Regions from separate parts of the Bradyrhizobium sp. CIAT3101 genome, predicted to be linked through region 3. Evidence: predicted binding sites of a transcription regulator. Region 3 holds the regulator's gene; each other region holds the start of a gene.

Region 1 (4,152 bases), 3.5 Mb from region 3:
GTGACGGCGATATGGGTGTAGCGTACCGCGAGCGCGAGCGCGGTGCGGGTCTGGTAGCTGTAGAGCGAGCGGTGGCAGGGCGAGTTGAGCCAGAGCGCGCTGTAGTGCTGCCAATTGGCAAGCGTATCCGGTGCCTCGCAGGCGCGACCGCCCTTGAAGCCGGCGCGGCTCGGCCGGTAATACTGTCCGCCGGCGGTGCCGAGATAGGAGCGGAAGCAAAACCCCTCGTCCGACAGCGCCAGCGGCCGGTCCGGATTGCCCTCGCCGGAGGCAATGCTGTCGCCAAGGCCGGCGATGAAGATGTCGCGGACCTGGATCTCGGTCTGGATGCGCTGGCTCGGATCGGAGCCGGAGGAGACGTCGACGCTCGCCACCGTCTGCTTGCCATAGCGGACCCGCAGATTGACCGGTTCGGCGCAGTCGAAGGTCGAGGTCTGCGGTCCGTCGCCGTCGTCGAACGTCCACGCGCAGGTGGCGCCGACCGGCACCGCGCCGGCAAGGCGCACGGTGATGGGGTGGTCGATCGGGGTGATGTAGTTCTCTTTGACGTTGTCGCGCGTGCAGGGCTGGTTGACCCGGCCCTGGAGATCGATGCAGAGGCGGTTGACCATGTTGCGGGCCCAGCCGCGGCCCTCGCTCTGCAGCTCCAGCGACTGCTCGGCGGCGAGGATGCTGCGGTTACGCGCATTCTCGACATGCAGCAGGAAGTCGCGCTCCTCGCGGAACAGGCGGAAGCGGTTGCGGACCTCCCAGGTGATCTGCATGGCGCCGGCATCCTGCGCGACGGCGCGCGGAAGCGGCAAAACGGTGAGGAGCCCGGCCAGCAGCAAGGCGCTCGAGAGCAAACGGCGTAGGGAAATAGGGATCATGGCCCGCGTCTTCAACGGCAAAGTTGAGGCGGAAATAAGAGAGCATCACTCTCCGCCCCGCAACCTTTGTCTGAGGCTCCTACGGGCTCGGGCGTGCCTTATCGCTTGCTGGCCTGGCGCACCAATCGCTCGCGCTCCATCGGCGTCACCTGATTGGGCAGGTTGGCCTGCGCGCAGGCTTCCGCCAGCCGCCGCCGCTCCTGCCAGGGCCGGACGACGTTCATCCAGAGCTCGCGGGTGCCCATAATGGAGATGGCGAGGCCGAACGGGATCACGAAATAGAGGATGCGGAACACGAGCAGGGTTGCCAGCAGTTGCTCGCGGCCGAATTCGGGCAGTGCCACCAGCATGGCGGCGTCGAACACGCCGATCGAGCCCGGGGCGTGGCTGGCAAAGCCCAGCAGCGTCGCCAGGATGAACACCACGGCGAGCGACAGGAAGTCGATCGGCGGATTGGCCGGCATCAGCAGGTACATCGCAAGCGCGCAGAAGCCGAGATCGACCACACCGATCAGGATCTGCACCAGCGTCAGCGGCGCCGACGGCAGCACGACCTTCCAGCCCTTCTGGCCGAGCTCGCGGCGTTTGTCGCCCATGCAGAGCCAGACCAGATAGGCGGCGATCGAGGCGAGGCCGCCGAGCGCGATCAGCCGATTGATCGACGACGGCAGCTGATCCATGTAGGAGGCCGCATCCGGGTGGATGGTCATGCCGATCGAGAGCACGAAGATGTTACCGAGCCAGAAGGTCAGGCCGGAGAGGAAACAGATCTTGGCGACGTCGATCGCATTCAGCCCGTAGTCCGAGTAAATCCGGAAACGGATCGCGCCGCCCGTGAACACGGTGGCGCCGATGTTGTGGCCGATCGAATAGGACGTGAAGCTCGACAGCGCTGCGATGCGGTAGGGCACGTGCTTCTTGCCGATCGTTCGCAGTGCAAAAAAGTCGTAGAACGTCAGCGTACAGAACGCGAAGAACACGCAGATCGCGGCCAGACCGATATGTCCGCGCGGAATATCGGTCAAAGCGGTCAGGATGACGCCGGTATCGATGCCCTTGAGGGTCCGCAGCAGCGTGGTGACCGCGAAGGCGATGATCATCACGCTTGCGGCAATACCGAGCCGTCGCCAGCCGATCCATTTCTTGAAGCCGCGTTTCAGCGCGGGCAGCAGTCCGTGCATTCATCCTCCCGGCGGGGGGCAAGACCGACCGGGCCAGACATTGGCCGGTCGGTTGCGATCACTGCCCGAAATGGGCGTCGATCGCTAGGCATGATGTAGCTCATTTAAGGCAAAAACAGCGACTTGTGCAGCCCTTGACAACGACTGGTTCTGCGCCGGACCGGCTGTTTTTGTCATAAGTGGTTCACATGGCGCGCGCGTTAAGCATATGAGTCGAGGGAGCGACCCTGCGTCGTGCACCCGCATGTTCAGATGGTTTCAAATCCTGCGGTCGCAAGCGTTGTTCCGAAGCAAACGATCCGGGCATTTTTTGGAACGACGCTGCTGCGGATCGGTTAGCGCCCCATCAGCAATCGAACACGGCAAAACACAGGCTTCTCGTGCAGGCCGGTGCTGCCGTGTTCCCGAAACCTGCGAGGATCGGAACGATGGGACTGTTCACAAAAGACATCAAGACCATGAACGACCTGTTCGTGCATCAGCTACAGGACATCTATTACGCCGAGCAGCAGCTCACCAAGGCGCTGCCGAAAATGGCAAATAAGGCGACCGATCCGCAGCTGAAGCAGGGCTTTTTGACGCACCTCGAAGAAACCAGGCAGCACGTCACGCGGCTCGAGGAAGTGTTCAAGATGCATGGTGCCCAGGTGAAGGCGGTCGACTGCCCGGCGATCGACGGCATCATCGAGGAGGCCGACGAGACCGCCGGCGAGGTCGCGGACAAGGCGGTGCTCGACGCCGCGCTGATCAACGCGGCGCAGGCCGCCGAGCATTACGAGATCGTCCGTTACGGCAGCCTGATCGCCTGGGCCAAGCAGCTCGGTCGCAGCGACTGTGCTGCCGTGCTGGCCAAAACGCTCGAGGAAGAGAAGGCGACCGACAAGAAACTGACGACGCTTGCCGAGAGCAAGGTGAACCTGCGGGCCGCGAGCTAACGCCGGCCTAGCCGCAAAAGCGCCGCGCGGTCGTCCGCGCGGCGCTCGCGCATCCATCATTCGGTCATTGTCGAAACATGATGGCGGGCCGGAGGCGTATATGTCGCATGGGGCTGCAATCGAGGTGGCAGCATGCGAGCCAACACCATCAAATATGAAACCTTCGGCGCGAAGGATGCCACGCGCACCGCTTCGCGCCTTGCGACCTCGCTGACGCTGGCGGCGATGAGCCTCGGCTACGGCGTGGTGCAGCTCGACGTCACCATCGTCAACACCGCGCTCGATGCGATGAGCAAAACGCTCGGCGGCGGCGTTGCCGAGCTGCAATGGGTGGTGAGCGCCTACACCATCGCCTTTGCCGCCTTCATCCTTACGGCCGGCGCACTCGGCGACCGGATCGGCGCCAAGCGCATCTTCATGGCGGGGTTCGCGATCTTCACCGCGGCCTCGCTCGCCTGCGCGCTGTCGCCCAACGCCGTCGTGCTGATCGGCGCGCGGCTGGTCCAGGGGCTGGCGGCGGCGATCCTGGTGCCGAATTCGCTGGCGTTGCTCAGTCATGCCTATACGGACGACCGCGCGCGCGGCCGTGCCGTCGCGGTCTGGGCGGCGGGCGCAAGCCTGGCGCTGACCGCCGGTCCCTTCGTCGGCGGCGCGCTGATCACGCTGGTCGGCTGGCGGGCGATCTTCCTCGTCAATCTGCCGATCGGCCTCGCCGGTCTGTGGCTGAGCTGGCGCTATGCGACAGAGACCACGCGGGCGCGTTCGCGCGAGATCGATCTGCCTGGCCAGCTCGCCGCGATCGGCGCGCTGGGGGCGCTCGCCGGCGCGATCATCGAGGGCGGCGTGCTTGGCTGGGAGCATCCGCTCGTGCTTTCGGCCTTCGCGGCGGCCGCCGTCTTCGCGACGCTGTTCGTCTGGCGCGAGAGCCGCACGGAGCAACCGATGCTTCCGTTGTCCTTGTTCAGTCATCGGCTGTTTACCCTGACCACGGTCGTCGGCCTGCTCGTCAATATCGCGATCTACGGCCTGATCTTTGTGCTCAGTCTCTACTTCCAGCGGATCAACGGCCTGTCGGCCTGGTGGACCGGGCTCGCCTTCGTACCGATGATGAGCGCGGTGTTGCCGGTCAATCTGCTGGCGCCGCGCCTCGCCGAGCGCATCGGCCCG
Region 2 (4,152 bases), 780 kb from region 3:
CCTCTACGGCTACACCACCAAGCGTGACATGAGCGGCATGGGCTCGTTCCTGTTCATGGGCCTGATCGGCATCATCATCGCGAGCCTGGTCAACCTGTTCCTGGCCAGCACGGCGTTGCAGTTCATCGTGTCGGTGGTCGGCGTCCTCGTGTTCGCGGGCCTCACCGCCTGGGATACGCAGCGCCTGAAGAACGACTACATCTACGGCTACGCCTCGGCCGGCGGTGACATCGCCGAGCGTGCGGCGATCTCCGGTGCGCTGTCGCTGTACTTGAACTTCATCAACCTGTTCACGCTGCTGCTGCAGCTCCTCGGCCAGCGCGACTAAGCGCCAGACCCGAGAGAACGGACACGAACCCCGGCCGAAAGGCCGGGGTTTTTGTTTGGGCCTGGCTCTCGTCGATGCCAGCGACGACTTGTCCGCAAAAGCCTTTGGCGAAGACGGAGGCAATCCAGAGCCCCGACGCGGACGCATTTCTGGATTGCTTCGCTGCGCTCGCAATGAGGGGTAAGGAAGCATCCCTGCCCCTTCCAGCCGTGGCGGGAACGCTCTAATCTTCCCCCATGTCCGCACCCGAAATCAGGCCCACCACCGAGGCCGACCTCCCCGCCATCACCGCCATCTATCAGCAGGCCGTCCGCGAGGGCACCGCGACGTTCGAGCTGGAACCGCCCGACCTCGCCGAGATGACGCGGCGCTACCGCGCGCTGGTCGACGGCGGCTATCCCTATTTCGTCGCCATCCTCGACGGCCGCGTCGCCGGCTACGCCTATGCGGGCGCCTACCGGCCCCGCCCGGCCTATCGCTTCACGGTCGAGAACTCGATCTATCTCGACCCCTCCTTCCATCGCCGCGGCATCGGCTCGATGCTGCTGGAGCGGCTGATCACCGAATGCGAGGGGCGCGGCTTCCGCCAGATGATCGCGGTGATCGGCGATTCCGCCAATGCCGGCTCGATCGGCGTGCACACCAGGGGCGGCTTCAAGATGATCGGCACGCATCCGAATGTCGGCCTGAAATTCGGCCGCTGGCTGGATACGGTGATGATGCAGCGCGATCTGGGCGAGGGCGCGAAGACGGTGCCGGGGAAGTAGGTCTCGTAGGGTGGGCAAAGCGAAGCGTGCCCACGATCTGTGGCGATAGAGAAAGAGGGTGGGCACGGCGCTTTGCGCACCCTACGGCACTGATCGTGTGGTCAGACCACCGCCAGCTTCCGGTCGATCACCAGCAGCACGCGGTCGAGCTCGTGGCCGCGGCGCAGGATCAGGCCGGTCGCCGTGATCACGCTGTACATGCCCTGCTTGCGGGCCAGCCGCGGATCCTTCTCGATGCGATAGATCGGCACTTCGGAGGCGCGGCGATAGACCGAGAACACCGCACGGTCCTTCAGGAAGTCGATGGCATAGTCGCGCCACTCGCCGTCGGCCACCATGCGGCCATAGAGATTGAGAATTCGGTTCAGCTCGAGCCGGTTGAACGTCACCCGGTTCGGCTGGGCGTTCGCAGCGGCGGGGCGCGCCACTGCGCGCTGCTCGCTCGGATCGGCATCCTCCGGCGTCAAACTCATGCAGCGCCTCCTGTCGCATCAGCACGACCCGCCTCCGCGAAGACCGTCCCCGGAGCCGCGGATCATGACAATTGCATGATTGCGCCAACCGTTCCCCACCGCAAGGGCCTCTTGAAAGACCTCTTGAGGGACGGCTGCTCAGCTCGCCCGGGTTGCGAATCATGACACACGCAACGGTGGAACTTCTCAGCGGCAAACCGTCACGGGATCGTTAGCAGGAATCACAGGATCGCCGCTTTTCCGCCCATCGCCCGCCGCCCTGCATTGCGAAAAGACTTGTGTGCGTTGACCCGGTCCTTTCGGTTCCGGATTCCTCAGCCCCCAGCCCCCCGGGGTCGGACAGGATCGGGTCTGTACGCGCGACAAGGAGGGCCAACGCAAGTTGGTCCTTTTTTGTTTGTGTCGGGGTGTTCCCGCCGACGCACTCCCTCTCTCCGAACATGTGCGCAGGAAAAACTCTCCCCTCATCCTGAGGAGCCGCGAAGCGGCGTCTCGAAGGATCGAGGCCCGAGATGCGTCAGCGGGCCTGCATGGTTCGAGACGCGCGCAAGAGCGCGCTCCTCACCATGAGGGGCTAGACTGATCGTATATCAGGAAGAAGTTCGAAGCGCGCTTCAGTGCAGCGACGTGTACGCCGCGCCCAGCATCGCACCGGGCTTCTCGCGGCTGCCGTCCTGGACATAGACCACCGCGCCGTCGACGCCATCGCGCGAGGTGAGATTCTCCAGCGGGACCGTCCAGCTTTCCGGATGTCCGTTCCAGTCGCCGACCTTGAGCAGATTGCGCACGACGTTGTGGTAGGTGATCTGCTGACCGCGATTTTCGCCGCGGCTGATTTCGATCGGCACCGACTTCGCAATCGAGCAGATCCAGACCTCGCCGTGCGAGATCGCCGGCTCCTTGCTCGCCGCCACCGACACGTTGATCTGTTTGCCTGCCAGCGACATCGTCACCGGCACGCTCATCACGCCTGTGCCCGCGTCGGTCTTGCCGATCGCGCTTTCGATGCCGGCGCGATCGCTGCCGATGACGTGGGTGGCGCCGTTGACCACGACCTGCGGCGTGTAGACCTCGCGGTCACCGCGCATGCGTGAATAGGCGCGCTGCCGCGCCGAGAAACGTGAATCCGCCAGCGTGTCCTTCCAGCCGAGATAGTCCCAATAGTCGATCGGCATGCTCAGCGCGATGATCGAAGGATCCTTGGCGAGGTCGCCGATGACCTTGTCGGCGGGCGGGCAGGACGAGCAGCCCTGCGACGTGAAGAGCTCGACCACGGCGCGGGGATCGGCCTGGGCGGGACGGATGACAGCGACGATTGCGCAGATGCCGAGCGCTCCCGACCAAAGTGCGCCGGACCATCGCGAAACCAAATGAGAAGCCATCATTCCAGTCATGTCGAACGTCACATCTCGTCGTCGGGGAGGGATATCCTATCGCCTGATGGTCACCGTAATCTTACGGGCGCGGCACATTCAACCGTCCGATGCGAACTGTTCGCCGGGCGGGCCCATCTGAAACATGCCGCAAACGTACAAAGGCGGCCTTGTGATAGGCCGCCTTCGTTTAACCTTCTACTCACGTCGCGGTGAGCCACCGTTCACAAATTCGCGCTTAGGCCGCGAGCTTGCGCAGCACATAGTGCAGGATACCGCCGTTCCGGTAGTAATCGAGCTCGTCCAGCGTATCGATGCGGCAAAGCAGCGAAACGCGCTGCAACGAACCGTCGCCGGAGACGATTTCCGCGGTCAGCTTCTGGCGCGGCTTCAGGTCGCCGACCAGGCCACGCAGCGTGACCTTCTCGTCGCCCTTCAGGCCGAGCGACGACCAGGAGGTGCCGTCCTCGAAGGTCAGCGGCAGCACGCCCATGCCGACCAGGTTGGAGCGATGGATGCGCTCGAAGCTCTGGCAGATCACGGCGCGAACGCCGAGAAGACGCGTGCCCTTCGCGGCCCAGTCGCGCGACGAGCCGTTGCCGTATTCGGCGCCCGCGAACACCACCAGCGGCACCTGCTCCTGCTGGTACTTCATCGCGGCGTCGTAGATCGACATCTGCTCGCCGTCGGGCCAGTGCTTGGTGAGACCGCCTTCCGGAATGTTTCCATCCGCGCCCTTCAGCATGAAGTTCTTGATGCGGATGTTGGCGAAGGTGCCGCGCATCATGACTTCATGGTTGCCGCGACGCGTGCCGTACTGGTTGAAGTCGGCGGGACGCACCTGGTGCTCGCTGAGATATTTGCCAGCAGGCGAGGTGAGCTTGATCGAACCGGCCGGCGAGATGTGGTCGGTGGTGATCTTGTCGCCGAACATGGCGAGGATGCGCGCCTCGACGATATCGGTGACGGGCTCCGGCTCCTTCTTCATGCCGTCGAAATAGGGCGGGTTCTGCACATAGGTCGACGACATGTTCCAGCGATAGGTCTCGCTCTCGACCGTCTTGATCTTGCGCCAGTTGGTGTCGCCCTTGAACACGTCGGCATACTTCTTCTTGAAGATCGACGCGGTCACGAACTTCTTCATGAAAGCGTTGATCTCCTTCGTCGTCGGCCAGATGTCCTTGAGGTACACCGGCTTGCCGTCCTTGCCT
Region 3 (4,152 bases):
ATGCCGGAGGCCGCTTCCGCGGTCGCCAGCACCGCGCCGATCGGGAAGCCGCCGCCGAGCGCCTTCGCCAGCGACATCACGTCAGGCGTGACGCCGGTGCGCCGATGGGCGAAGAGATCGCCGGTGCGGCCCATGCCGGTCTGCACTTCATCGAAGGCGAGCAGCAGGCCCTTCTCGTCGCAGAGCTGGCGCAGCGCCTTGAGGAAGCCGGGAGGCGCCGAACGCACGCCACCCTCGCCCTGGATCGGCTCGATCAGGATACCGGCGGTCTGCGGACCGATCGCCTTCTTCACGGCCTCGATGTCGCCATGCGGGATCTGGTCGAAACCGTCCATCGGCGGGCCAAAACCTTCGAGATATTTTGCCGAGCCGGTCGCGGCCAGCGTCGCCAGCGTCCGACCGTGGAAGGCGCCTTCGAAGGTGATGATGCGGTAGCGCTCCGGATGCCCCTTGGAGAAGTGATGGTGGCGGACCAGCTTGATCACGCCCTCCAGCGCTTCGGCGCCGGAATTACAGAAGAACACGAAGTCGGCAAAACTCTCGTTGCAGAGACGCGCCGCGAGCTTCTCGCCATCCGGGCTCTGGAACAGGTTCGACATGTGCCAGAGTTTTGTCGCCTGCTCCTGCAGCGCCTTGACCAGCACGGGATGGGCATGGCCGAGCGCATTCACTGCAACGCCCGAGGTGAAATCGAGATAGCGATCGCCATTGGTCGCGATCAACCAGACGCCTTCACCGCGCTCAAAACCGATGTCGGCCCTGGCGAAAACGGGGAGCAAATGCGGTGCTACGCTGTTGGTCATGATGGTCTCTTTGGATGTTTCGGACGGCCTGAGCGTGCGTTGCGCAGCGCATCATTGGTCCGGAAAACGAAACGTGCCGCCTTTTAAGGGCGGCACGCATCGCCATCTTATGCCTGGCACCAATGGTGTCAATGCCGCCCGGAAAGCCCCGCGAAACGCTGATTCCGTAGTCTTGCGGTGCCGGATTTGCGGGTTTTTGGCCACGGAACATGTGGAAGCGAGTCGTCGGACTCTTGCGCGTGAGTCACGCCATATTGTAGCGTTTGCCTTGTCAGATACGACATCTCGTGCAGCGGTTCTGATCCCAAAAGTCCTCATGTACCGGCGTAAACGTTCGGGCGGCTCATTGCGCCCGGCGAACCTTAAGGGATTCTGGCGGCACGGGTTTTTCGAAGCTTAGGCATTCGTCGTGCCGCCCCAGGATGGCAGGCGCGCGGCGAAGGAAAGGTTACAATGACGGTTTTGACCTGGTCCGACGATCGCGTCGAGCAGTTGAAAAAGCTCTGGGAGGCCGGACTTTCGGCCAGCCAGATCGCCGCTGAGCTTGGGAATGTCACCCGCAACGCCGTGATCGGCAAGGTGCACAGGCTCGGCCTGTCGGGCCGCGCCAAGAGCCCGTCTTCGGCAGCTCCGCGGCCGCGCAAGGCGCGTCCGGCGCAGCACATGATGCGGGTGAGCAGGCCCATCGCGCGTGGCAATACCGCGCTGGCGCAGGCCTTCGAGGTCGAAGTCGAGGCTGAACCGGTCACCTACGACAACGTGGTGCCGATGAGCCAGCGGCTGTCGCTGCTCGAATTGAACGAGGCGACCTGCCACTGGCCGGTCGGCGATCCCTCGAGCCCGGATTTCTTCTTCTGCGGCGGCAAGGCGCTCTCCGGCCTGCCCTACTGCGCCCAGCACTCGCGGGTGGCGTATCAGCCGGCAGCGGATCGGCGGCGGGCGCCGGCGAAGCCTGGCACGCGGTAAGCGCATCCAGGTAATCTCGTCCCGGCACAAGGCCGGGACGACCGGGGAAATAAAAAAGCGCGCCATCCAGCGCGCTTTTTATTTTGTCTGCTTGCAAGAGCCTTAGGCCTGCTCGGCCTTTGCAAACCGGTCATCGAGCGCATAGCCCGCACCGCGCACCGTGCGGATCGGATCCTGCTCGCGACCAAGATTGAGCAGCTTGCGCAGGCGACCGATATGCACGTCGACGGTGCGCTCGTCGATATAGATGTCGCGGCCCCAGACGCTGTCGAGCAGCTGCTCGCGCGAGAACACGCGACCGGGGTGCTCCAGGAAAAACTCCAGCAGGCGATATTCGGTGGGGCCGAGATCGATCGGCCGGCCCGAGCGCGCCACGCGGCGCTTTTCGCGATCGAGCTCGATGTCACCGAAAGCGAGCACGGTTGCGAGCCGCTCGGGACTTGCGCGCCGCAGCAGACCCTTCACGCGGGCCAGCAGCTCGGGCACCGAGAACGGCTTGACGATGTAGTCGTCGGCGCCGGTCGCAAGGCCCCGCACCCGCTCGCTCTCCTCGCCGCGCGCGGTGAGCATGATGATCGGCAGCTGCTTGGTGTCGGACCGCGTCCGCAGCCGGCGGCACAGCTCGATGCCGGAAAGCCCCGGCAGCATCCAGTCGAGCACGATCAGATCGGGGATGTGCTCCTTGAGGCGGGTGTCGGCGTCGTCGCCGCGCATCACCGTCTCGACGTCATAGCCGTCGCCCTCGAGGTTGTAGCGGAGGAGCTCGGTGAGAGCTTCCTCGTCTTCAACCACCATAATGCGTGCGCCCATTGGGTCGTCGCTCCTTAAGGATTCAAGTATTGGGGACCGTGGTGGCGAAGGTCGTCATGTCGCCCTTCGGTCGCTTGTCGGTGATGGCCTGGCCTTCGATCATGTAGAACACGGTCTCGGCAATGTTGGTGGCGTGGTCGCCGATCCGCTCGATGTTCTTGGCGCAGAACATCAGATGGATGCAGAACGAGATGTTGCGCGGGTCCTCCATCATATAGGTGAGGAGCTCGCGGAACAGCGAGGTGCAGATGGCGTCGACTTCCTCGTCGCCCTTCCACACCGCCATCGCCGCCGGCAGATCGTGCGCGGCATATGCGTCCAGCACCGACTTGACCTGCTGCTGCACGAGGTCGGTCATGTGCTCGAGGCCGCGGAACAGCTTGAGCGGATGGAAATCCGTCTCCAGCGCCGCGACGCGCTTGCCCATGTTCTTGGCGAGGTCGCCGATGCGTTCGAGATCGGTCGCGACGCGCATGGCGCCGACGATTTCGCGCAGATCCACCGCCATCGGCTGGCGGCGCGCGATCGTGAGCACGGCGCGTTCCTCGATCTTCTTCTGCAGCGCGTCGAGCTCGGCGTCGATGGTGACGACGCGCTGGCCGAGCGCGATATCACGGCGGATCAGCGCGTCGACGGAATCGACGATCATGCGCTCGGCGATGCCGCCCATCTCGGCGACCAGGCGCGTGAGCTCCTGGAGGTCGGTGTCGAAGGCCTTTGCGGTATGTTCAGAACCCATGTCCTGTCTCCTCAGCCGAACCGGCCGGTAATGTAATCCTGCGTGCGCCGGTCGGACGGCGACGTGAAGATCTTGCTGGTGTCGTCGAACTCGATCAACTCGCCGAGATACATGAAGGCGGTCTTGTCGGAGACGCGAGCCGCTTGCTGCATGTTGTGGGTCACGATCGCGATCGTGTAATTCTCGGACAGCTCCTGGATCAGCTCCTCGACCTTCGCGGTCGAGATCGGATCGAGCGCCGAGCAGGGCTCGTCGAACAGGATCACCTCGGGCCGCACCGCGACGGTGCGGGCAATGCAGAGGCGCTGCTGCTGGCCGCCGGAGAGCGACAGGCCGGAGGCGTTCAGCTTGTCCTTGACCTCGTTCCACAGCGCGCCGCCGCGCAGGGCCTTCTCGACGCGATCGTCCATCTCCGACTTCGAGATCTTCTCGTAGAGACGGATGCCGAAGGCGATGTTCTCGTAGATCGTCATCGGGAACGGCGTCGGCTTCTGGAACACCATGCCGACGCGGGCGCGCAGCAGATTGAGGTCGAGCTTGGGATCGAGGATGTTGGTCTGGTCGAGCATCAGCTGACCGGAGACGCGCTGGCCCGGATAGAGGTCGTACATCCGGTTGAAGATGCGCAGCAGGGTCGACTTGCCGCAGCCCGACGGTCCGATGAACGCCGTGACGCGGTTGGTGCCGAGCGCCAGATTGATGTTCTTCAGCGCGTGGTGCTCGCCGTAATAGAAGTTGAGGTTGCGCACCGTTACCTTGGCCGGGGCTTCAGGCAGAGGCTGCGAGCCGGGATGAACGGCGGGCGTACTGACGGAAACAGACATTTCGCTCATT

What was found. The regulator PhoB, encoded in region 3, activates phosphate uptake and scavenging genes when phosphate is short. The targets are predictions, from matches to a motif close to TGTCATNNANCTGTCAT.
Region 1: a site for PhoB is predicted at 2,222-2,238, ahead of QA645_RS15025 (YbhN family protein). Genes of this name have one in related genera too.
Region 2: a site for PhoB is predicted at 1,633-1,649, ahead of QA645_RS02245 (DUF2794 domain-containing protein). Genes of this name have one in related genera too.

The regions. Positions count from the first base shown of each region.
Region 1 covers NZ_CP121634.1:3,225,283-3,229,434, forward strand. The annotation lists gene QA645_RS15020 (hypothetical protein) at 1-869, opposite strand, end outside; gene QA645_RS15025 (YbhN family protein) at 968-2,050, opposite strand; gene QA645_RS15030 (ferritin-like domain-containing protein) at 2,479-2,985, shown strand; gene QA645_RS15035 (MFS transporter) at 3,118-4,152, shown strand, end outside.
Region 2 covers NZ_CP121634.1:494,335-498,486, reverse strand. The annotation lists gene QA645_RS02255 (Bax inhibitor-1/YccA family protein) at 1-328, shown strand, start outside; gene QA645_RS02250 (GNAT family N-acetyltransferase) at 565-1,095, shown strand; gene QA645_RS02245 (DUF2794 domain-containing protein) at 1,197-1,568, opposite strand; gene QA645_RS02240 (DUF1223 domain-containing protein) at 2,183-2,962, opposite strand; gene acnA (aconitate hydratase AcnA) at 3,180-4,152, opposite strand, start outside.
Region 3 covers NZ_CP121634.1:9,081,004-9,085,155, forward strand. The annotation lists gene QA645_RS42055 (aspartate aminotransferase family protein) at 1-803, opposite strand, end outside; gene QA645_RS42060 (GcrA family cell cycle regulator) at 1,257-1,769, shown strand; gene phoB (phosphate regulon transcriptional regulator PhoB) at 1,872-2,579, opposite strand; gene phoU (phosphate signaling complex protein PhoU) at 2,602-3,318, opposite strand; gene pstB (phosphate ABC transporter ATP-binding protein PstB) at 3,330-4,151, opposite strand; gene pstA (phosphate ABC transporter permease PstA) at 4,148-4,152, opposite strand, start outside.